Regions from separate parts of the Rossellomorea sp. RS05 genome, predicted to be linked through region 1. Evidence: riboswitches for the same ligand, from Rfam matches in the RefSeq annotation. Region 1 holds a riboswitch; the other holds the start of a gene.

The links. A riboswitch is a leader RNA that binds a small molecule or an ion and turns the genes downstream of it on or off. The one in region 1 is predicted to bind glycine.
Region 2: it holds a riboswitch for glycine, as region 1 does, so the genes downstream of both, ABJ225_RS17190 (amino acid permease) here and gcvT (glycine cleavage system aminomethyltransferase GcvT) in region 1, are expected to answer to the same signal.

What each region holds. Positions count from the first base shown of each region.
Region 1 is NZ_JBDKWY010000001.1:1,306,780-1,318,333, forward strand. It holds gene ABJ225_RS06810 (lipoate--protein ligase family protein) at 1-688, opposite strand, end outside; gene ABJ225_RS06815 (rhodanese-like domain-containing protein) at 901-1,284, shown strand; gene gcvPB (aminomethyl-transferring glycine dehydrogenase subunit GcvPB) at 1,618-3,081, opposite strand; gene gcvPA (aminomethyl-transferring glycine dehydrogenase subunit GcvPA) at 3,074-4,420, opposite strand; gene gcvT (glycine cleavage system aminomethyltransferase GcvT) at 4,436-5,539, opposite strand; glycine riboswitch at 5,621-5,699, opposite strand; glycine riboswitch at 5,703-5,793, opposite strand; gene ABJ225_RS06835 (DEAD/DEAH box helicase) at 5,966-7,666, shown strand; gene ABJ225_RS06840 (YqhG family protein) at 7,635-8,420, shown strand; gene ABJ225_RS06845 (YqzE family protein) at 8,718-8,945, opposite strand; gene ABJ225_RS06850 (shikimate kinase) at 8,949-9,449, opposite strand; gene ABJ225_RS06855 (hypothetical protein) at 9,453-9,809, opposite strand; gene comGF (competence type IV pilus minor pilin ComGF) at 9,799-10,242, opposite strand; gene ABJ225_RS06865 (hypothetical protein) at 10,208-10,525, opposite strand; gene comGD (competence type IV pilus minor pilin ComGD) at 10,509-10,940, opposite strand; gene comGC (competence type IV pilus major pilin ComGC) at 10,942-11,262, opposite strand; gene comGB (competence type IV pilus assembly protein ComGB) at 11,283-11,554, opposite strand, start outside.
Region 2 is NZ_JBDKWY010000007.1:177,974-189,527, reverse strand. It holds gene ABJ225_RS17210 (ABC transporter ATP-binding protein) at 1-73, shown strand, start outside; gene ABJ225_RS17205 (peptide ABC transporter substrate-binding protein) at 95-1,708, shown strand; gene ABJ225_RS17200 (DUF3899 domain-containing protein) at 1,772-2,137, shown strand; gene ABJ225_RS17195 (FTR1 family iron permease) at 2,446-3,147, opposite strand; glycine riboswitch at 3,410-3,488, shown strand; gene ABJ225_RS17190 (amino acid permease) at 3,612-4,955, shown strand; gene ABJ225_RS17185 (sensor histidine kinase) at 5,265-6,422, shown strand; gene ABJ225_RS17180 (response regulator) at 6,419-7,318, shown strand; gene ABJ225_RS17175 (amino acid ABC transporter permease) at 7,324-7,974, opposite strand; gene ABJ225_RS17170 (amino acid ABC transporter permease) at 7,988-8,629, opposite strand; gene ABJ225_RS17165 (transporter substrate-binding domain-containing protein) at 8,698-9,510, opposite strand; gene ABJ225_RS17160 (amino acid ABC transporter ATP-binding protein) at 9,538-10,263, opposite strand; gene ABJ225_RS17155 (alkaline phosphatase) at 10,568-11,554, shown strand, end outside.

The sequences.
Region 1 (11,554 bases):
CCATGGTGACCGGTTCCGCACTGATCTCATTCATGGCGACGGCCTTGCTTTTGAATGCGCGCTGCATGCGTTCTTTCACACGATCATTCGGATAGTTGAAGAGGCTGAAGAGCTTGTCTTCGTCCAGGTCAAGGAGGATGGATCCGTGTTGGAGGATGACACCCTTCTGTCGTGTCTGGGCACTGCCTGCCACTTTACGGCCTTCCACCACGAGCTCATACCAGCTTGGCGCATCAAAGCAGACGGCTGAGCGCGGATTCTTCAATCCTTCCCGCTCCTCCGCCGTTTTCGGCACGGCAAAATATGCTTCCAGACCGAGGGCCCGGAACCCTTGCAATATTCCTTCGGAAATGACGCGGTACGCTTCCGTTACCGTCTTTGGCATATCTGGGTGATCTTCGGAGACGATGACGCTGTAGGTAAGTTCGTGCTCATGAAGGACGCCCCTGCCTCCTGTAGGTCTTCTCACAAAGCCCAGATTATGCTTTTTCACATTTTCCATGTTGATCTCTTTCTCTACCTTTTGGAAGTATCCGATTGAGAGGGTCGCCGGGTCCCAGCCATAGAATCGGATCGTGGGAGGGATCTTCCCTTCGCTGTGCCAGTCAAGGAGCGCTTCATCCAATGCCATATTGAAAGAAGGGGAGCAGTGACCGGAATCGATGAATCTCCATATTTCCTTTTCCATTATGCATACCTCATTCTTATGTTCGCAGTATTATGTATCGGTCACAAATGTCAGACCGTTCTAATCCGTTACTTAGTCTATCAAATACCCGATAAAAAACAAAGGGAAACCGATTGGAAAGTGTTTGAACTTTATTTCAAAAATCTTTTGATTATGTTTGCCATCATGAATATAATAGTAGATAGCGCATTTGTAGAAAGGAGCATGAATGGATGGAAGCTTTATATATCCTATTGATTGTAATCGGTGCAATCGCAGCGTATTCACTCATTACATATTTCAATCAAAAAAGAATCATCAACACACTCTCAGAGGAAGAGTTTCGCGCAGGCTACCGTAAAGCCCAGCTGATCGATGTCCGCGAAACCAATGAATATAACAACGGTCATATTCTTGGCGCCAGAAACATTCCACTTTCTCAACTGAAAATGAGACAAAAAGAGATCCGTAAAGACCAGCCCGTCTACCTTTACTGCCAAAGCGGCATGAGAAGCGGCAGGGCGGCTCAAATGCTCCGTCGTCTCGGCTACCGTGACCTCCACCAATTAAAAGGTGGATTCAAAAAGTGGACCGGGAAAATCAAGCACAAAAAATAAAGCCTTCCGGGTGCCCATCAGGGTACCGGAGGCTTTTTTCGTTTAGAAACGAGGCTGGGACAAAAGTGTTTCAGTCATAGTAAAACCCGAATTCATTTGCCAATGAATTCGGGTTTTTAATTTGTTCATAATGTTTATTTCATTGGTCCTAGCGGTTGATTGGCGTCCAAGACGTAGACTCCAACGGGAAGAGTAGCCGAGGAGGCTCACGGGCTACTCGCCGAAAGCATAGTCTTGCACGGAAATCATGAGCGGTATTGAGAACCTACACTAGTAGTATTTGTTTATTTGGTACTTTTTTCGTTTAGTCCAACCTTTTTCTCTTTTCTTGCATTAAACTTCTTTCTGGTATCGAAGGACGGGTTTTCGTGCCGCCAAGGTTTCATCCATGCGTTTCACAACCGTCGTGTGAGGAGCTTCCTGGACGATTTCCGGATTTTCTTCCGCTTCCTTCGCGATCTGGATCATAGCATCGATGAATGAATCAAGGGTTTCCTTCGACTCGGTTTCCGTAGGTTCGATCATCATGCACTCTTCTACATTCAATGGGAAGTAGATGGTAGGTGGATGATAGCCGAAGTCGAGGAGGCGCTTCGCGATATCAAGGGTACGCACCCCTAATTTCTTCTGACGTTTTCCAGAAATCACAAACTCATGCTTGCAATGACGATCATACGGAAGGTCGAAGTGAGGAGCAAGCCTTCTCATCATATAGTTGGCGTTCAGTACGGCATTCTCCGTCACGGCGCGCAGACCATCAGGTCCCATCGTCCTAATATACGTATAGGCACGGACATTGATCCCGAAGTTCCCGTAGTATGGTTTCACTCTTCCGATACTTTCAGGTCGGTCATAATCGAATACAAAGTCTTCTCCCTTTTTAACGAGGATCGGCTTTGGAAGATAAGGAATCAAATCTTCCTTCACTCCGACAGGACCGCTTCCGGGACCTCCTCCCCCATGGGGACCGGTGAACGTTTTATGAAGGTTAAGGTGGACGACATCAAAGCCCATATCTCCCGGTCTTGCTTTTGAGAGGACAGCATTGAGGTTCGCACCGTCGTAATAGAGCTTGCCACCAGCACCGTGGATGATGGAAGCCATCTCCAGGATATTCTCTTCAAAAAGCCCTAGGGTGTTCGGGTTCGTGAGCATCAAGGCAGCCGTATCGTCTCCCACCACTCGCTTCAGATCTTCGAGGTCAACGAGGCCGTCTTCGTTGGACTTGACCGTAACTGTCTCAAAACCTGCAACCGTCGCGCTCGCCGGGTTGGTCCCGTGGGCAGAGTCGGGAACGATGACCTTTGTACGCTGGGTATCGCCATTCGCTTCGTGGAAGGCGCGGATCATCATAAGCCCGGTCCATTCCCCATGAGCTCCTGCAGCGGGCTGGAGGGTCACTTCATCCATCCCGGTGATTTCTTTCAAGTGTTCTTGGAGGTCGTACATGAGACCGAGTGCTCCTTGTACACTTTCAGGCTCCTGAAGCGGATTGATATGGGCAAATCCATTGAGGCGCGCCACATATTCGTTCACCTTCGGATTGTATTTCATCGTACATGACCCTAGCGGATAGAAGCCTGAGTCGACTCCGTGGTTGCGTTTGGAAAGAGCCGTGTAATGACGCATGATATCAAGCTCGGACACTTCAGGAAGATTGGCTTCCTCTGTGCGGATGAATTCTGCCGGAATCAGATCGGATAGATCTGCCGCCGGAACATCCAGTTCAGGAAGGCTGTATCCTACGCGTCCTTCTTTAGTGAGTTCGAAAATAAGAGGCTGATCCTTCTTATGCATGATAATCCCCCAATTCTTTAGCAAATGCATCGATTTCTTCTTTGCTGCGAAGTTCCGTGACGGCAACGAGCATATGGTTGGCGAGCGTTTCGTCCGTAAGACCGAGATCATATCCCCCGATCATCCCTTTTTGGATAAGATGTAGATTGAGATCCCTGACCGGCGCCTTCACTTTGACGACGAATTCATTGAAGGAAGGTCCTTCGAATGCCAATTCGAGTCCAGCAGACTTCATGGCATTTTTTGCATAGTGAGCTTTTTGGATATTCTGGATTGCCATCTCTTTTACCCCTTGCTTCCCGAGTGCCGTCATGGCAACGGAAGCAGCCAGGGCATTCAGTGCCTGGTTCGAACAAATATTGGACGTCGCTTTATCACGGCGGATATGCTGTTCCCTTGCCTGAAGGGTCAGGACGAATCCGCGGACACCGTCTTCATCCACCGTTTGGCCGACAAGGCGGCCCGGTACCTTCCGCATAAGCTTCTTGCTGACGGCGAAATAGCCGCAGTGCGGTCCGCCGAATGCACTCGGAATTCCGAATGGCTGCGCATCCCCGATGACGATATCGGCACCGAATTTGCCCGGTGGTGTGAGTGCGCCGAGTGCAAGGGGGTTGGAAGAGACGACAAACATCGCTTTTGACCCATGGGTGATGGCTTCAATCGCCTGAAGATCCTCGATACGTCCGAAGAAGTTCGGATATTGAACAATCACAGCTGCCACGTCGTCACCGATGAGGTTCTCGATCGCTTCAAGATCTGTCACCCCATCCTTATGGGGAACTTCTACAACGTCGATATACTGACCTTTCGCATAAGAGCGCAGGACATCTTTGGATTCAGGATGAACCGCCGCTGATACGAGTACCTTCTTGCGACGTGTCTGACCGGCTGAAAGCATGGCGGCTTCAGCAAGGGATGTACCACCGTCATACATGGAAGAGTTCGCTACATCCATTCCAGTCAGCTCGCAGATCATCGTCTGAAACTCGAAAATCGCCTGGAGTTCGCCCTGTGAAATCTCCGGTTGGTACGGCGTATAGGCCGTATAAAATTCAGAACGTGATAAAACATGATCCACGATGATCGGCATGTAATGGTCATATACTCCCGCTCCCAGGAAGCTTGCATGACTTCTGAGATCGGCATTTTTAGCTGCCAGAGCACTCAGTTCCTTGACGAGTTCCGTCTCGGATTTCGCTTTTTTAATGTTATAGTCGCCTTTAAAGCGGACTTCTTCCGGAATATCTTCAAAAAGGGCATCGACGCTGTCGACTCCAATGCTGTCCAACATTTCTCTTTGATCCTGATCTGTCATCGGTAAATAACGATGCTTCATGAACGTCAGTCCTCCCTATTTGCCAGTTCTCTTATAGAATGGTGTTTTCACTACAACGGCTTTCAATTGTTTACTCCGGATCTCCACGATCACTTCAGTACCGGGCTCGGCAAATTCCTTCTTGATAAGTGCAAGACCGATATTCTTCTTCAGTGTCGGCGACTGGGTACCGGTTGTGACCTCCCCGATCAGCTCTTCCCCTGAAAATACACTGTATCCATGACGAGGGATGCCGCGGTCGATCATTTCGATCCCGACCAGTTTACGAGGTGCCCCTTCTTCCTTTTGTTTGCGAAGGACTTCCTGGCCGATGAACGGGATGTCTTTATTCACCTTCACCGCAAAACCAATTCCCGCTTCGATGGGCGTGATTGTCTTCGACAACTCCTGTCCATAGAGTGCGAGATTCGCTTCGAATCGCAAAGTGTCTCGGGCACCAAGGCCGCAAGGTACGATTCTTTCCTCTTCACCCGCCTGAAGGATTTCCTTCCACAGAGCCGGGGCGGAATCCGATGCACAATAAATTTCAAACCCGTCTTCCCCTGTGTAACCTGTTCTTGATACGAGCGCTTCGTGACCGTTGATCATGACCTCATCCTGGAACTTGAAGAACCCGATGCTGCCGAGATCTGTATCGGTTAGCTTCTGGAGGATCTTCTCCGCCAGCGGACCCTGAATGGCAAGCTGGGCGATTTCGCCTGAACGATTCGTCAGCTCGACCCCTTCGGTTGCATGATGGATGAGCCATTCGTAATCTTTCTCGATATTGGATGCGTTGACCACAAGGAGATAATCGTGATCTTTCCGTTTATAGACGAGAAGGTCATCGACCGTCCCTCCGTCTTCGTAGCACATGGCGGTGTACTGAGCGCCTCCGTCCTTCAATTTGGACAGATCATTAGTCATCATCCGTTGAAGGTACTCAAGGGCACCCTCCCCTTTCACCGTGATCTCTCCCATATGGGAGACATCGAAAAGACCTGCACGGCTCCTTACGGCTTCATGCTCATCTTTGATCCCCGAGAATTGTACGGGCAAGGCCCATCCTCCAAAATCGATCGTCTTTCCTCCATACTCGCGGTAAAGATCGTGTAAAGGCGTTTGCTTCAGTTCTGACATGGCGATTCCCCCTTTAGTGGTTACACTGCATTCTTTTGCATGAAAAAAGGACAGAGAAGCCCCTTTTCAATAAGTGGGCTTCTCTGTCCTGGCACCTGAAAGTTTACCGATTCATACGGCTTTCCCCTTTGGTGGTCCCCATCCGGGACGCTCTCCAGAGTTGCGTCCGACAAGAGTCTTTTTGCCTGAGAGATTCACATCGTGATGCTTGCTCCTTCGGCGCTGCAGACTGCAGTCTCTCCCCTTGTCATCATTCGCCAATATTCCTTGCAATATTTGGTCATACTAAAGATATAAAAGAAATGCAGCAGATGCTAATGTTCGGATTTAGATCATTTTTGTAAGATTGTAAATCTATTTTCATCCTACCATTAATCAATTGTTCCGGGCAATCAATTTTTGCAGAAAAAAAGGAGTTGTTTTTATATGAATGTAGATATCATATTCGATGAGGGATGGGGAGAAAATCTTGATAGTCTTATCACAAATGACGGGCCATGGGGAAGTTTCGACCTCTACAAACTCGCCGTCGAATTCGAGCACCATCTCGCAATTCCGAACTTTGAGGGGCTGCAGGCACCGAAACATTTGGCAAATGTCACTCCCCTCCCCCATCAGCTCGAAGCTGCGAGGCAGGTGGTGGAGACCATGAACGGAAAAGCGATCCTTGCAGATGAGGTCGGACTCGGGAAAACAATTGAAGCGGGGCTTGTGTTGAAGGAATACATGATCCGTGGACTGGTGAAGAAGGTGCTCATCCTCGTGCCGGCGTCCCTGGTATCTCAGTGGTGCTATGAGTTGAATACGAAATTCTTCATCCCTGCCGTCCCCCAGAGGAAAAGTTACGTCTGGGACCAGTGTGATATCGTTGTTTCTTCCATGGATACGGCCAAAAGAAGCCCTCACCGGGAAAAGGTGTATGAACAGGATTATGATCTCGTCATCATCGATGAGGCTCACAAACTGAAGAATCACAAAACGAAAAACTATGAATTTGTGCAGAACCTGAAGAAAAAATTCTGCCTTCTTCTGACGGCCACTCCCATCCAGAACCGAATCGAGGAAATCTTCCATCTTGTTTCCCTCCTGAAGCCCGGGCACCTTGGAAGCGAATCGGGCTTTACAGAACGGTATAAAAATGGGGATCGGTCACTTGAGGATGACGACCATCTGAAGAACCTGACCAACAAGGTGATGATCAGGAACCGAAGGAATGACACGGGTATCGAATGGACGAAGCGCCATGTAAAAACGGTCCTGATCGACTTCTCACAGGGAGAGAGGGACCTATACGACAGCTTCGATCTTCTGCGCGGCCGCTACGATGACTGGGCCGCATCCAGCTCCTTCTCCCTCCTCACCCTGCAGCGGGAAGCATGCTCCAGCCGAGAAGCGGTGTACTTTACGTTGAAGAATATGCTAGCCAAAAAAGAGGATCCTTCAGAAGGGTTCAAGCAGGTGATCGGAACCCTCATGCAAAAGGTGGAGAATGTCTCAGTCAACTCCAAGGCAAAGAAAGCCCTGGAGCTGATCCAATCCATCGACGACAAGGTGATCATCTTCACGGAATACCGTGCTACCCAGATGTACCTTCAATGGTTCCTGAAGCAGCACGACATCACGTCGGTCCCTTTCAGGGGCGGGTTCAAGCGAGGAAAAAAGGACTGGATGAGACAACTGTTCCAAAATCACGCCCAGGTCCTCATCGCCACGGAAGCCGGCGGGGAAGGGATCAACCTTCAATTCTGTCATCACGTCATCAATTTCGACCTTCCGTGGAATCCCATGAGACTCGAGCAGCGGATTGGACGGGTGCACCGCCTGGGACAGACCGAGGATGTTCATATTTACAATTTCGCCACGAAAGGCACCGTGGAAGAACATATCCTCACCCTGCTTTATGAAAAAATCAACCTGTTCGAGCGGGTGATCGGCGAACTTGATGACATCCTGACCCGACTCGATTTCAAAGAGTTTGAAGATCACATGACGGATATCTTCGCTTCCTCAAGAACCGAGGGTGAAATGAAGATCAAAATGGAAAATTTGACGAGCATGATTCAATTTGCAGAACAGATGAAGGAGGAGAAGGCCGATGCAGCAGCACGAAATACATCGATTTCTTGAGCGGTATTTTCACGCGAACGGGTGTGAGCTGAAGGCAAGCGGTGATGGCTATATGACCGTTCAGCTCACGATCGAGATGGATAAAGAGCTCATGAATCGCCCATTCTACTGGCATTATCTCGAAAAGACCGGCGGGGAACCGAATCCCATGGCACTAAACCTCATCACCGATCAGGAAAAGGCGCCGGAAGGACTACAGGGGGAGGTCATCCATTTCGGTTCACCCCGACTGCACCAGATCTTCCGTTCCACCCGGAGTCTGGCAGGATACACCCGGCTCTATGAGGACCGTGCAGGGTATGGCCAGCAACAAATCCCGCTTCATCCGTGGCTCGGCATGAACGTCAAAATCTCCTATCAATCGAATCGCAAGAAGGATACGTTCCGCAGCATCGGCCTCAATCTGATCAACGGCATGATGAAGGAAGGATTTCACGATGAACTCCTCACCCTCAAGCTGACGCCGAAGATACCGGATCTCTGCTTCACCCTGACCCCGATCATCCGCCCCAAAAGCGGGATCGGACGCATCCAACAGCAACTGCGGGATGAAATCAGCCGGGAGTCGACGGAATGGGCAGAATCAGCCCTTGCCTCATGGAAGGAAGACCGGGAGCTACTGGACCACTTTTATAAAGAGGTCGAAGACAAGCCCGAATCCTACTTCCTTGAACAAGCCGCCCTTAAGTATCAATATGAACCGAAGATCGAGATCGAAATCATCAATGGGGGGATCTTCTACCTTCATCAGTGACACCTAAAGAGATTAGGTCAAAAAGAAAAAAGGACCATGTAATAACAAACAATAGTAGGGCTGATTCCTAATAACCTTGATGATTTCCGTGCAAGACTTCGCTTTCCACGGGTAGCTCGTGAGCCTCGCAAGCCTGCCGGGGGCCACTTTTCCCGCCGGATCCTTCGTCTTGCACTCAACCGCAGGAAACAATATAAGCGTAATGAAACAAAGTAAAAACCCGAATTATTTTGCCTGATCATCAGCAAATGAATTCGGGTTTTACTATGACTAGAACATGTTTGTCTCAGCCATTTTTTATTGATTCCTATTTTTTTTGAAAAACAGCCCGACCGCATATGGGATGATGCCGAACCATCGATACAGGAATGGTTCCTTCCGGGTCTTGCGCTGCTTCCTGATTGTTTTCCGCTCCTGGGGTGATTTGTTATAATGCTGAACCACGGTCTGGGTCAAGAATTTGACGTAGTCATTTACAGACATCCTGCCACCACCTTCACCCATCCAGTATGCCCAGGTTTCCATGCTTTAATTCCTGCCGAGGAGGGAGAGGATCTCGCGTGTGACCGCCTCTTCATCTTTTCCGCCGGTGTCCACCTCATGGGTCCTCGCTTCCTCATATAGGGGAATGCGACGACTGAACAGACTCTCCACTTCATGACGGGGATTTTGTGCAAGGGGTCTGTCGGGATCTCCTTCAAGCCGCTCCCACAGGCTCTCGAACGGAGCGGATAGATGGATCACGCATCCGCTTTCGCCAAGCAGAGTGCGGTTCTCCTTCCTCTCGACGATCCCTCCTCCCGTTGTGATGATGCACGCTTCCTTCAAGAGCTTTGCCAGGACGGCCGTTTCGAGATCACGGAAATATCCTTCGCCGAAACGCTCGAAAATTTTGCGGATCGGCATCCCCTCTTGCTCGACAATGTATTCGTCCATGTCCACGACATGAAGGCCGACCTTCTCTGAGAGAATATGTCCGATTGTCGTTTTTCCTACTCCCATAAATCCGATTAGCACAATTGATTCCATAATCTACTTCCAATCCACTATCTTTTTTGTGTCCTTATTATACACGACTGCGACCGGAAGAAAAACCTCACCAGGCTGATTCAATCTCACTTCGATTTGCTGGAGGTCACCAGACCCCTCCAGGTAGTCCACGCTCATCGTGCCGAAACTTCCCTTACGGAGTCCATCGACACCGCTGCCAGCTTCCATTTCATAAAGCACGGTCTGGTACAAGCTGATTTTTCTCTCGTACACGTTTTGCATATTGGTCAGGTAGCGGTATTTACTCACGTATAGATCTTTTGAAGCGACAGCCACGGTCAAGATGACAGACAGGAACATCAACGTGAAAGGCAGGATGAACCCTTTCTCATTCCCCATAGTAAAAGAACTCGCCTTCAAGCTTCTTCCCATCAAGAAATACCCCCTCTATCCTGACTCCACCGTCTATTGCGTGGAAACTGACCAAAGAAAGCTTCTGAAGGACCACTTCATGCCCCTTATCATTCACACGTCTCCTGATGGAATCCTGATATTTTTCATACGTGACCTTCTCCCCATTCAAGATAAATGAAAACCCTGAATTCGTTACGGTCATCCCTCTGGATTTCCACGTTTCTTGCCTGACACTCTCATTGAATAAGGTCCACTGGTAATACGGCGGTGGGATCATTTCCTCCCGAACGAGGGAGAAGCCTTTAATCACCAACGGGATGGAAAATGAAATGAGGCAGACGATAAAGAAGGAAAACAAGGCTTCAAGGAGAGTGAATCCACGCTCATTCCACAAAGCTGCATATTTTTCTGATGTCACGGCCCCTCTGCATTTCCACGCAGATCGATGATGCCCCTCCTTCCCAATACCTCGTATAGTCGACCCCTCCATATGATTTCGAGCTCCTTCCATACTTTTTCGTGACCATGGCACGTTCAACCCCCTCCTCCATCCATTTCAATGCTTCCACTTCGGACTGCTTATCCCTGAGCAGAACGGACTGGTTCAACAACAAGGGTAGGAAGACACCGGTGATCAGCAGCAGACAACTGAATGCTATCAGCATTTCCGGGAAGGAGAAGCCATCATTTTTTTTGAACATAATAACGCCCCTGTCCGATTTGAAAGGTCAATTGATACTTGGTACCGCCACGTGCAAAATTGATGCTGCCGAATCGATTGGTATTTCCATTTGGATAGAAGGTGATGTCGTACAACGTGCTGGATTTGATTTCGAAACCTTCCTGGAGCTTTCGATTGAATAACGTTTCATTCAGGACATTTTTCGCGATATAGGATCCATTCTCGGGATAAAAGGTGATGCGGACGGGAATCTGGTAGCGGAACGCATAGCTTTGAACGTAAGCGAGGTCGGATTGAAGCTGGGCGACGAAGACCTTTTCATCCGTTGACGCCTTCGTCGGATTCACGGAAAACACAACCCATGTCAGCAAGATGCCCGTCATGAACAGGACCAGGAGCATCTCTACAAGAGTGTATCCCTTTTCTCCCCGCATCCTAAGAATCGCTTACCTTTACATTACCATTCTGTCCGATTGTGATGGCCCTCCCATCGGGACATGCCTTGTACTCATCCTTCAAGTACCCTTCTGTCACAAGATTCTGGATCGTGACTTGACCCGAATTTCCATCCATTTTATATGCTTCGACCTGTCCTTCCACCATATTTACAAAGGCCTCACAGCCTTTCGCATTGATGGAACCGCTCTGTTTCGTCACATTCGGGATTGCGATGAACAACAGGACCGAGATGACCAGGAGTACGATCATCATCTCAATGAGGGTGAACCCTCTTTCATCTTTTAATAGGTGTTTCACGTTTATTCCCCTTTCTGAACTCATACTCCCTGCATCATTTGGAACAGGGGCATCATGATTGAAAAGTAAATGGCCATGATGAATAAGCCGACAAAACTGAAGATGACTGGCTGGATGTATTTAAGGAGGGCACCGCTCCTTTCTTCGAGCTCCACAAAGCACATATCCCCGTAGAGCTGCAATTCTTCCGGCAGCCGTCCGTTCGTTTGACCGTGGTGGATGATATAGGCGACCTCCGACTGAAAAAAAGGGATGGCACCTGCACACTCATGGAGGGACATACCCGACTTCA
Region 2 (11,554 bases), on a different contig from region 1:
GATTTGTGCGAAGCAGGTACCGGAGTGGAAAGAAGTAGAAAAGAACCACTGGACAGCGTGTCATCTATATTAAATGATTGAAGGAGGAACCCCGATGAAAAAATGGACACAGAGTTTGCTTTTGGTCACATCCCTCGCCCTAGTGGCCGCGGGTTGCAGCAGTAAGGAGTCAGGAAGCGGAGCCGATGGAAAGGTGGCACAGGAAATTACGGTCAATGCCATGAGTGAGCCGCCTGATCTTGACCCGGCTCTTGCCACCGATACCACATCCGGATGGGTGATGGACCATGTATTCGAAGGACTGTATACGAAGGACAAAGAAGGAAAACCGGTCCTTGGAACGGCAAGTAAATCAGATGTATCAGAAGATGGGAAAACCTATACCTTCACGATTCGTGACGATGCCAAATGGTCCGACGGCAGCAATGTCACGGCAGAAGATTTCGAATATGCATGGAAACGCGTGCTGAACCCTGATACAGGAAGTTCGTTCGCATTCTACCTTTATTATCTGAAAGGCGCCGAGGATTATAACAAAGGCAAAGGGAAAGTGGAAGATGTAGGCGTAACAGCGAAAGATGAAAATACGCTTGTTGTGGACCTCGAAGCTCCCCTCAGCTACTTCGATGAACTATTGACCATGTGGACGTTTTATCCTGTGAAGAAGGATACCGTCGAAGAAAATAAAAACTGGGCGGCAGGCGCCGACACGTATGTGAGCAACGGACCGTTCAAGCTCACGAACTGGAAGCATGATAGTGAAGTGGTCATTGAGAAGAATAAGGAATACTGGGATAACAAAGTCGTCAATCTTGATAAAGTCACCTACAAGATGGTCAATGACGCTACCACCTACTATCAGATGTTCAAAACGAAAGAATTGGATTTGATCCAGACCCTTCCGTCTGATGTGGTAGCCCAGGAGAAGGACTCCAAGGAATATAGTGAAGTGCCATACTTCGGAACATATATGTACATGTTCAATGTCGACAAGGAACCGTTCACCAATGAAAAAATCCGTCGTGCGTTCACTTTAGCCGTTGACCGCGAGTCCCTCACGAAAAACGTCACGAAAGCCGGTGAAACACCTGCTTATGCCTTTGTACCAGGCGGGGTGGATACAGGCGATGGCGACTTCCGTGAACAGGGCGGAGCCTATTTCGAATCGAATGCCGAAGAAGCGAAAAAGCTCTTGGAAGAAGGTATGAAAGAGGAAGGCTGGAGCGAGCTTCCAGCTGTGACCCTCACGTATAACACATCCGAGAACCACAAGAAGATCGCAGAAGCCGTCCAGTCCATGTACAAGAAGAACCTTGGCGTCGATATCAAGCTTTCCAATCAGGAATGGAAGACCTATCTTGATACGACCCAGCAAAAGAACTTCCAGATGGCCCGAATGGGGTGGATCGGGGTTCTGGTGGATCCGGTCGTCATCCTTGACTACTACCTCGGAGACAGCCCGAACAACCGTACCAACTGGGTCAATGATAAGTACGACAAGCTGATGGCAGACGCCAAGGTGGAGCAGGATACAGCGAAACGCTACGATCTCCTTCATCAGGCAGAAGAAGTACTCATGGAAGACCTGCCGTTCAACCCGATCTATCACTATACGAATAACTATATGACCGCACAGAATTTCAAGGACATCGTGTATCCGGTCAACCGCTATCCGTACTTGAAATGGGCGGAGAAAGTATCGGAATAACAAGGCCAGTTCTCTGTTCCTTAGGTGGATGGAGAGCGAAAGGATAAAAAAGGGGGGATCTTGATGAAATGGAAGATGGGTCTTGCGATGGTCACCGTTTCCGGATGGGTGGCTGCTATCGGGTTGAAGCTTGGATCCAAAGCTGATTTAGCCGACGCTGCATTTCTGATCGGTCTCTGCCTTTTGATCCTGGGTGTCAGCTCGTTGATCATGAAGACAGGGTTCCTGACACCTGTCGTGGCGGGGTTTAAGATCATTGGAGAGCGGATGATCAGGAGGTCGCGATCCATGGAGCGAACGGATGACATGATCAAGAGAGATCATGATTTCCAGGCTTTCAAATCCACTCTTTCCACGCGGATCACCCAGAGTACATTCATCATGGGGGCTTGCTCCATTCTGATTTCGGTTGGAATACTGATCATCTGACCCCTCATCGCGTCTGGGAATAAAAGGTTGTGGTGAAGCAGCAAATGGTATTGTGTAATAACATACCGCTCATGATTTCCGTGCAAGACTACGCTTTCCGCGGGTAGCCCGTGAGCCTCCTCGGCAGGCTGTCTCACATCAGCTACACTTCCCGCAGGAGTCTTCGTCTTGCACTCCAATCAACCGCTAGAAACGATTAAATAGTCATGTTCATGAAACAAAGTAAAAACCCGAATTCATTTGCCTTATCGTAGGCAATTGAATTCGGGTTTTATTATGACTGAAACACGTTTGTCCCAGCCTTTTGATTATGCCGCTCGTCTGAATCTCGCTACATCATCCTTCAGGAGGATAAACAATGCCGGCACGATGAAGACGGCCAAGAATAGGATTTCCACCGCTTCAGAGTGCGTTTCCAGAAGCTCTACAATTCCTTCGGCAAACATTTCTCCGCCAAGGAAGACGAGGATGAGGCCCAGTGCTTTGAAAATCAGTGAAAGGTTAAGCTTGATCGTCGTCTTGAAGATCACATAGGCAACGAGTGCAGCCGCTACGATTCCGATGATGCTACCGAGAGCCACGGTACCGGCGCTTTCTGAGATCTTGGTCATGTTGAATACCATAAGCTCCATGCCTTCGCGGATGACGGACAGGAAGGCCAATAAGAATAAGCCGATTTTGGATGTAGAAGACTTCTCCGTTTGCCCTTTGATTTTGCCTGCTACCTGCTGATTGCGGTGGAGCCAAAGGATGAAGTAGGCAATCAAGCCTGCGGCCACGATCCTCATGACGGCCTCCATGATTTCTTCTGCTTCATGGGAAATGCTTTGTGCAAACGTGAATAGACCCCAGCCCAGGATCAAACTGCCGATGACACCTGTAATGGTACCAAACCCGACAACCTTGGCAAGATGCTTACGGTTCAGTTGTGAGAGCGTTGCCAAAATAATGCCGATGATCAAGGCCGCTTCCAGGCCTTCACGAAATGAAAGAAAAAGCGAATCCAACATATGTATTCCTCCGTATGGTATGAGTGCGTTGCTAAACTTTATAATAATGAGAATGATTATCAGTGTCAATGCTAAAAATAAAAAAAGATTTGGTCGATTTTGAGAGCTCAATCAAGTGACTGACAGCATCTGGAGGAATCAGTTGCGTGGCTTCTGCACAAGGAGGATCTTCCTTTGACAAATCCATTCAACGGGTCTACAATATATAACTATTCAAACATAATACTATCAAGCTACGATCGCTGTGGGTCACACTACAGCAGGAGCAGCTTCTGGAGAGACCGCTATTCAAGCGGCGCCGAAGGGTTCACAATCTCAGGCAAAAGGACAGAAGGGTACCGGGTATGGATTTTCCGAACGAGGGGAGATCTATATTTGATATTCTTTTCGACTCAGAGATTGGATGATTCCAATCTCTTTTTTTATTTTCGTTTCACGTGGAACATGTTGAGGAGGAGTTTGTTTTGGCACAACAAGAGTTAAAGAGGGATCTTTCCAATCGCCATGTACAGCTGATTGCGATCGGGGGTACGATCGGGACCGGGCTGTTCCTTGGGTCCGGTAAGGCGATACAATCGGCGGGTCCTTCCATCATCTTTGCGTATTTACTCGTTGGGATCGCCCTGTTTTTCGTCATGAGGGCACTCGGCGAGCTATTGCTTTCGAAAGCAGGGTATCAATCCATCACCGATATAGCGGAGGACTATCTCGGGTCATGGGCTTCGTTTGTCACGGGCTGGACGTATTGGTTCTGCTGGATCATGACGGCAATGGCCGATGTGATCGCCGTCGGGGTGTATGTGAATTATTGGTTTGACATTCCCCAGTGGATTCCGGCCGTGATCTGTCTGGTCATTCTTCTTGGGTTCAATCTTCTGACGGTCAAGCTGTTCGGTGAACTGGAATTTTGGTTCGCCCTGATCAAGGTCATTACGATCCTTGCCCTCATTGCAGTGGGCGTGGTCCTACTTGTCGTCGGGTTCAATACGGATGCAGGACCGGTGACCGTGACGAACCTGTGGGAGAATGGTGGCTTCTTCCCCAATGGGATGAGTGGTTTCCTTCTCTCCCTTCAGATGGTGATCTTTGCCTATGTAGGTGTGGAACTTATCGGGGTATCGGCGGCGGAAACGTCCAATCCGCAGAAGAATATTCCGTCTGCCATCAATAAGATTCCCCTGAGGATCCTATTCTTTTACGTAGGGGCCATCATCGTCCTGCTGTGTATCAACCCTTGGATGGAGCTGACTGCAGCAGAGAGTCCGTTTGTGAAAACATTCGGTCTGATCGGGGTACCCTGGGCTGCCGGGATCATCAACTTCGTGGTTCTGACATCGGCGGCGTCCGCCTGCAACAGCGGGATGTTCTCTACGAGCCGGATCCTCTTCAATCTTAGTAAAGGAAAACAGGCGCCAGCCAGACTGGGAAGATTAAACCGGAACCATGTTCCCAGTTCTGCCCTATTGGTCTCCACGGTGGTCGTATCGGTCGGTGCGTTGCTCAGCAAGCTCATCCCAGATCAAGCCTTTGGGATCGTCACGACGATCAGTGCCATCTGCTTCATCTGGGTGTGGGGCATCATTCTCGTGTGTCATATTTTGTACCGAAGGAAGCGTCCTGATCTCCATGAGAAGTCGAGCTTCAAAGCACCGTTCACCCCGCTGGTGAATTATCTTGTACTACTGCTGTTCGCCGGCATTCTTGTCATCATGTTTTTCGCAGACGAAACAAGGCCGGCACTTCTCCTGACTCCACTATGGTTTATCATGCTGTTCTTCCTCTACGGTAAACGGTCAAAAAAAGCGTAGAATGATCGAGAGACAATCTGACAAGGTTGTCTCTTTTTTCCTGTTTATTCTTATATAATAATAGTATTAACCTTTGATTATTCAGATAGTTCTTAAAACTATCTGTATGTCTATGTAAGAAAATGCTAATATAACTATATAATCAGATCTGCAGAAGGGGTAGAAAGATGTGGTTGATTTTGTAAGGAAGTACATAGGGGTGCAAGTTTTGTTCATTGCCGTTGCTACGGCATTATCAGGGGAACTGAGGATTTCCCCTTTTGGATGGGAGTTCAGATTTGGATTAGGCAGCATTGTTTTTTTTTGTTGATGATCCTTATGAACCACGTGCCCATGGTGAGGACGGGAATCGTCACCGGGATCATGGTAGCGGTATTCAGGACGCTAACCAGCCATATGTTTATTGCGGACCCAGGAACATTTTTTGACGCCTTGTTGATACATATTCCCGCGATGTTCTATTACATTACCTTTGCTATAGGGTTGAGTTTGATCCCATTGGACTGGATCAAGTCAAAGCTGTTGATCCTCGGTGTGTCGGTGGTCGGGATCGATGTAGCATCGAATGTGGTGGAAATCGGGTTAAGAAAGTGGCTGATGGAGACGACGCCGCTCCTATGGACGGAGTGGTCCATGCTTGTGCTTGTTGCGGTGATACGCGTGTTTTTTGTGATTGGTCTCTACGCCAATATCATTCTTCATCAGCTCAGGGCGCTTCATCAAGAACAGCAGCTCCGGTATGAGAAGATGCTCACAGTGGGATCAAGTTTGTACAGTGAGAGTTTTTATATGAATAAAATGATTGATTCCATAGAAGAATTAACGCTGAATAGCTATCGATTTTACAAGGAGCTGAAAGCGGAAGGGCTAAACCTTTCGAGCGCCAAGGCACTTGAGATGGCGGAAGAAACGCATGAATTGAAGAAGGATGCCCAGCGCATCATGGCCGGTTTGAAGAAGCTGAATGGTGAGACGGAGATCGGTGCTTCAATGGGCATGGTGGAAATCATGGATTTCGTGAAGAAGGCGAATGAGCAATACAGTCGATGGTTGGGGAAAAACATCATCTTTATCTTTGAGAGTAAGGGGCAGGAATATAGGACGAACCGGCATCTTGCTCTGTTGACTGTCCTGAACAACCTTGTGGCAAACGGAGTGGAGGCCATTCCTTCAGAAGGCACGGTGAAAGTAGAAATACTGGATGAAGGGGCACTCACCGTCTTCATCGTAACGGATTCAGGCGGAGGGATCAGAGAGGATGAAATGGATTTCATCTGTGAACCTGGCTTCACAACAAAGTTCAATCAGGAAGGAGTCGCGGCGACAGGCATAGGTCTGTCCCATGTGAAAAATATACTGGAGTCTCTGGATGGTAAGATGGATGTCCGCTCAATAGAAAAAGAAGGAACGACATTCACCTTGAAGATACCGAAGCAGACTTTACTGAACGGGGGAGAATATGCATGATTTCGTATTGTATTGTAGATGATAATGCAGCTAACCGTCGGATGGTGGAATCAATCATTGAACAAGGGGGGTTGGGGAGAATCATCGGGAGTGCGGCAGGTGGAGAGAAGGCTATCGAGCTCATATTGGAAGAACTGCCAGATGTCGTACTGATCGATTTATTGATGCCCGAGCTTGATGGAATCGAAATGATCAGGATCCTGAAAGAAAGAGGCTACCATGGCAAATTCGTCATGATCTCACAGATCAACAATAAAGGGATGGTGGGAGAAGCCTATCAGGAAGGCATTGAGTTTTTCATCCATAAGCCTATTAATTCCGTTGAGGTGGAAGCCGTTCTGAAACGTGTGACGATGCAGATGAATCTGAACAGCTCCATCATCGAAATCCGAAAGTCATTGGCAGGCATCGGGATGCTGCAACAGGTAACCAAGACAGAGAAACCATCCATAAAAGATTCGGTTTCTAAGATCCTGAAGGAGATGGGGATCATGTCTGAGAAAGGAAGCCGTGATTTGCTAATTGCATTGGATATTCTCATGAAGGATGATGATTTGATTGAACTGCCGCCGTTGAGGAGATTGTACGAGATGATTGCGAAGCGGATCAAAGTAACGGAGGACGAAGTGAAAAAAGAAACTAAGGCGGTGGAACAGCGCATTCGCAGGGCGGTGTGTACGGCCTTGAAAAATATGGCCTCCATCGGTCTCACCGATTATACACACCCTACCTTTGAACGCTATGCCCCCCTCTTCTTCGACTTTGAAGATGTGAGACGGAAGATGAGGGAGCTTGAAGAAGGAATGGAAGAAAGTCAGGCAAAGGTCAACGTCAAGAAATTCTTCCAGGTCTTATATCTGGAGGTAGCCGAAGGGCTGGAAAGCGTAAAGAGGTGAGTCCTTTACGTGTGCTTGGCTTCGAACCGCTTGGCAGACAGGGACAAGAGATAATTCACCGTGAAGTACATGAGTGCGACGAGGATGAAGATCGGGATGACGTAATCCTGGTTGCCCCCATTGATGATACGTGCATGGTGCATCAGCTCCGGCAGGGAAATAACGACAGCCAGAGATGTGTCCTTCAACAGGGCGATGAACTGACTGACCGTCGGTGGAACCATGCGCTGCAAAGCTTGGGGCAGCACGATCAGGCGAAGGGTTTGGACATAGTTCAGACCTGATGATCGTGCCGCTTCAATCTGCCCTTTATCAATGGAATTGAGACCGCTCCGTACCAACTCGGAAATCAGGGCGGCTTCGAAGATCGTCAATCCTGCGATGGCAGCGGTGATCGTGTCCAGATCGATGCCCACTTCAGGCAGAGCGAACTTCATGAAGAAGATGATCAGCAGCAGCGGTAGGTTCCGGATGATATTGACCACGAAAGCTAAAATCTGTGAAAGGACGGGTACTTTGGCATACCGTATTATGGCAATGAGCGTCCCGAGTGTGAAACTGAGGACGATGGCAATGGCAGCCACCCTCAGGGTCATCAGGAATCCGGATAATAAGAAGGACACGTTATCTGCAGAATAGGCACCTATGAAATCCATGAATGTTCCCTCCTTATTGATGACTGGCCGACATACGGCGTTCTAGGTACTCGACAGCGAAGCTGAGCGGTATGGTGATGACAAGATAGAATAAGGCAACGATAATGTACACGCTGAATACGACATATGTATGCAGGCTGACCAGATCGGCATAATACATCAGGTCCAATCCGGCGACGACGCCGAGGATGGATGAGTTCTTGACCAGGTTCAATGATTGGTTGCCAAGTGGAGGTATGACGACCTTGATCGCCTGTGGCAGAATAATCAGGCGCATTGTCTGGAAATAGGTAAGACCAGATGAACGTGCGGCCTCCGTCTGGCCTTTCGGAATGGATAGAATACCAGCCCGTATGGCCTCTGCAATGAATGAGGCAGTATAGATGATCAGTCCCATCGTTCCAGCGGCAAATCCTCCAAAACGGAATCCATAATAAAATAGGAAGACGATTAATAGCAGGGGAATATTGCGAATGAATTCGACATAGGCTGCACCGAACCAGTTTAATGGTTTGATGGGGGCGATTCGAAAGACCGCGATGATCGTACCGAGGAGAAAACTTCCTGCAAGTGCGACCAAGCTGGCTAAGAGGGTATTCCGGAATCCTTCAAAGAACATATCCCAGTAGTCTACTAGAATGGTAAAGTTAATCACGATAGGTTCCTCCCATTTTAAAGTAGAAGGATAAGGGGTAGGACCCGCTTATCCTTCCAGGCATATGATCAGTTCGGTTTTTTACCGATCCACTTCTCGTAGATTTTGTCATACTCCCCGTTGTCCTTCAGGTTTTCTAACACTTTATTGATTTCTTTTGCCAGTTCATCATCGCCCTTTTTCACGGCAATTCCGTAAGGCTCATCCGTGAAGATGTCCCCGACTACTTCATAGTCCGCATCTTGTTGCTCCATACCGTAAAGAATGGCGTTATCCGTTGTCAGTGTGTCACCTTGTCCGGATTTCAATGCAAGGAAGGCTTCTTGATAGTTTTCGAATTCCAGTACTTCTGCATCAGGTGCTTTTTCACGGATGTTGATGGCGGATGTTGATCCTTTAACGGCAAGGACCTTCACGCCTTTTTTGACATCATCGATGCTTTGGATCTTACTTCCTTTTTTCACAAGGAGTGATTGTCCTGCTTCGAAGTAGACATCAGAGAATCCGACTTCTTTTTTACGTTCTTCTGTAATTGTCATCGTAGCGACGATGGCATCGATATCCCCTTTATTCAGCATTGGGATACGGGTTTTGGATGTTACTTCGACCAGCTCGATTTTGCTTTCATCACCGAGGATATCCTTTGCGATGGCTTTAGCAATGTCGATGTCGAATCCTTCTACTTCTTTAGAAGACGGATCTTGAAGACCGAATAGCTTGGTATCATACTTTACGCCGACTACGAACTTATCTCTCTCTTTAATGGCTTCGAGGGCCGATTGCTTTTTGTCACCTGACGTTTTGTCCCCGCCTCCGCAGGCTGCCAAGGTGAAGAGGAGAACGAGTGCCAACAAGCCTAAACCTAATTTCTTTTTCATCATTTTGAACCCCTTTCTTGTCCATGTATATTAGTGCAATAAACGGCTGAGGAATGTGCGGGTACGTTCTTCCCTCGGATTGGAGAAGAATTCAGCCGGTGTTGCTTCTTCCACGATTTGACCCTCATCCATGAAGATGATGCGATCTGCGACTTCCTTGGCAAACCCCATCTCATGCGTGACGACGACCATGGTCATCCCTTCTTTCGCAAGGGTCTTCATGACATCCAGTACTTCCCCGATCATCTCGGGATCCAGAGCAGACGTCGGTTCATCGAACAGCATGACGGTAGGTTTCATGGCAAGTCCCCTGGCGATGGCCACCCTTTGCTGCTGACCTCCGGAGAGCTGGGACGGGAATGAATTTGCCTTATCCGGAATACCCACCTTTTCGAGGTACTTCATGGCGGTTGCCTTTGCTTCTTCATCCGTCACCTTTGCCACTTTCTTAGGGGCAAGGGTGATATTGTCGATGACTTTTTTATGAGGGTAAAGATTGAAGTGCTGGAACACCATCCCGATATTGCGTCTCAGCTTATTGATGTTGGTCTTTTTATCATGAATGGCTTCATCATTGACAAAAAGTTCCCCATCGGTAGTGGTTTCCAGCCGGTTGATACAGCGGAGCAGGGTACTCTTGCCTGAGCCGGACGGACCGATGACCACAACCACCTCTCCGCGATTGATGGTAAGATTGATGTTTTTCAGTACATGGAAGTCTCCATAGTGTTTATTTACATTTTGAAAAAGGATCAATTGATTTCCCTCCTGGTGCTGAAAAATTAAGAATCATATCGATTTACGACTATCCTCCTATTATGATAAACCCGTGCTACAGATAACTACAGAAAACTACGAATATTCTAAAAATAAAAATTGAATGACGGTTCATCCGTTCTTTTTTCATCCGCGTTTGGTCCCGTATGAAGAGGTTGTAGGGATAATGTCGTACAAGATAGAATCAACAAATAATTGAACATTTACAAAACACTTACAATTTCACTTGTTGATCTTAATGCAATGCCTCTACGATTGAAGTGATTCTGGATATTCAAGGAGGATGAAAAGAATGGGTGGAAAGAAAAAAAAGACTGTAACGGGTGTTTCGTTGGCAGCAGCACTTCTACTATCATCTTGGGGCTTTACCGGATCTGGGAAATCCGAAGTGGAGGCCAGGGATAAAAAGAAAGAGCCCACCAACGTAATTATGATGGTGATGGATGGGACAAGCGCAGGGGCCACTACCCTTGCAAGGTGGTACAAGGGCGACGATCTTGCAATGGATGAGATCGCCATCGGTGGCGTCCGTACATATTCAGCAGAGTCGGCGATCACGGATTCAGCACCCGCGGCCACCGCTCTTGCAACAGGGAATAAAAGCAATGATAAGGTCGTTGGCCTTCTTCCTAAAGTGGTCAGTTCTCCGGGAGTGGAACAGATCAAAGAGGAGGACCAATTACGGCCTGTGGCCAATGTTCTTGAAGCAGCCAAACTTAAAGGGAAATCCACGGGGATCATTTCTACATCCGAGATCCAGCACGCCACTCCGGCCGGTTTCTCTTCTCACGCACCACATCGCAGCAACTACAATGACATTGCCGAACAGCAGGTGTATCAAGGGATCGATGTCGTTCTAGGCGGTGGGAAGGAATCCCTCACTCCAGCAGGTAGAAAAGATGGGGAAAATCTCCTCGATGTGATCGATTCCAAAGGCTATGACGTCGTAGAAACACGCAAAGACCTCATGAAGTCCAATTCCAAGAAGCTTTGGGGAGCATTTGCCCCTTCTGCCATGGCGTATGATATCGACCGTGAGAAGACGCGCAAAAACGAACCGACGCTTGCCGAGATGACGAAGAAAGGGATCGACACCCTTTCTAAGAATAAAGAAGGGTTCTTCCTATTCGTAGAGGGAAGCAAAGTCGACTGGGCGGCCCATGCCAACGATCCAATCGGCATGATAGGGGATGTACTCGCATTCGATGATGCGGTCAATGAAGCGCTGGAATTTGCCAAAAAAGATGGTAACACCATGGTCATTGCCGTA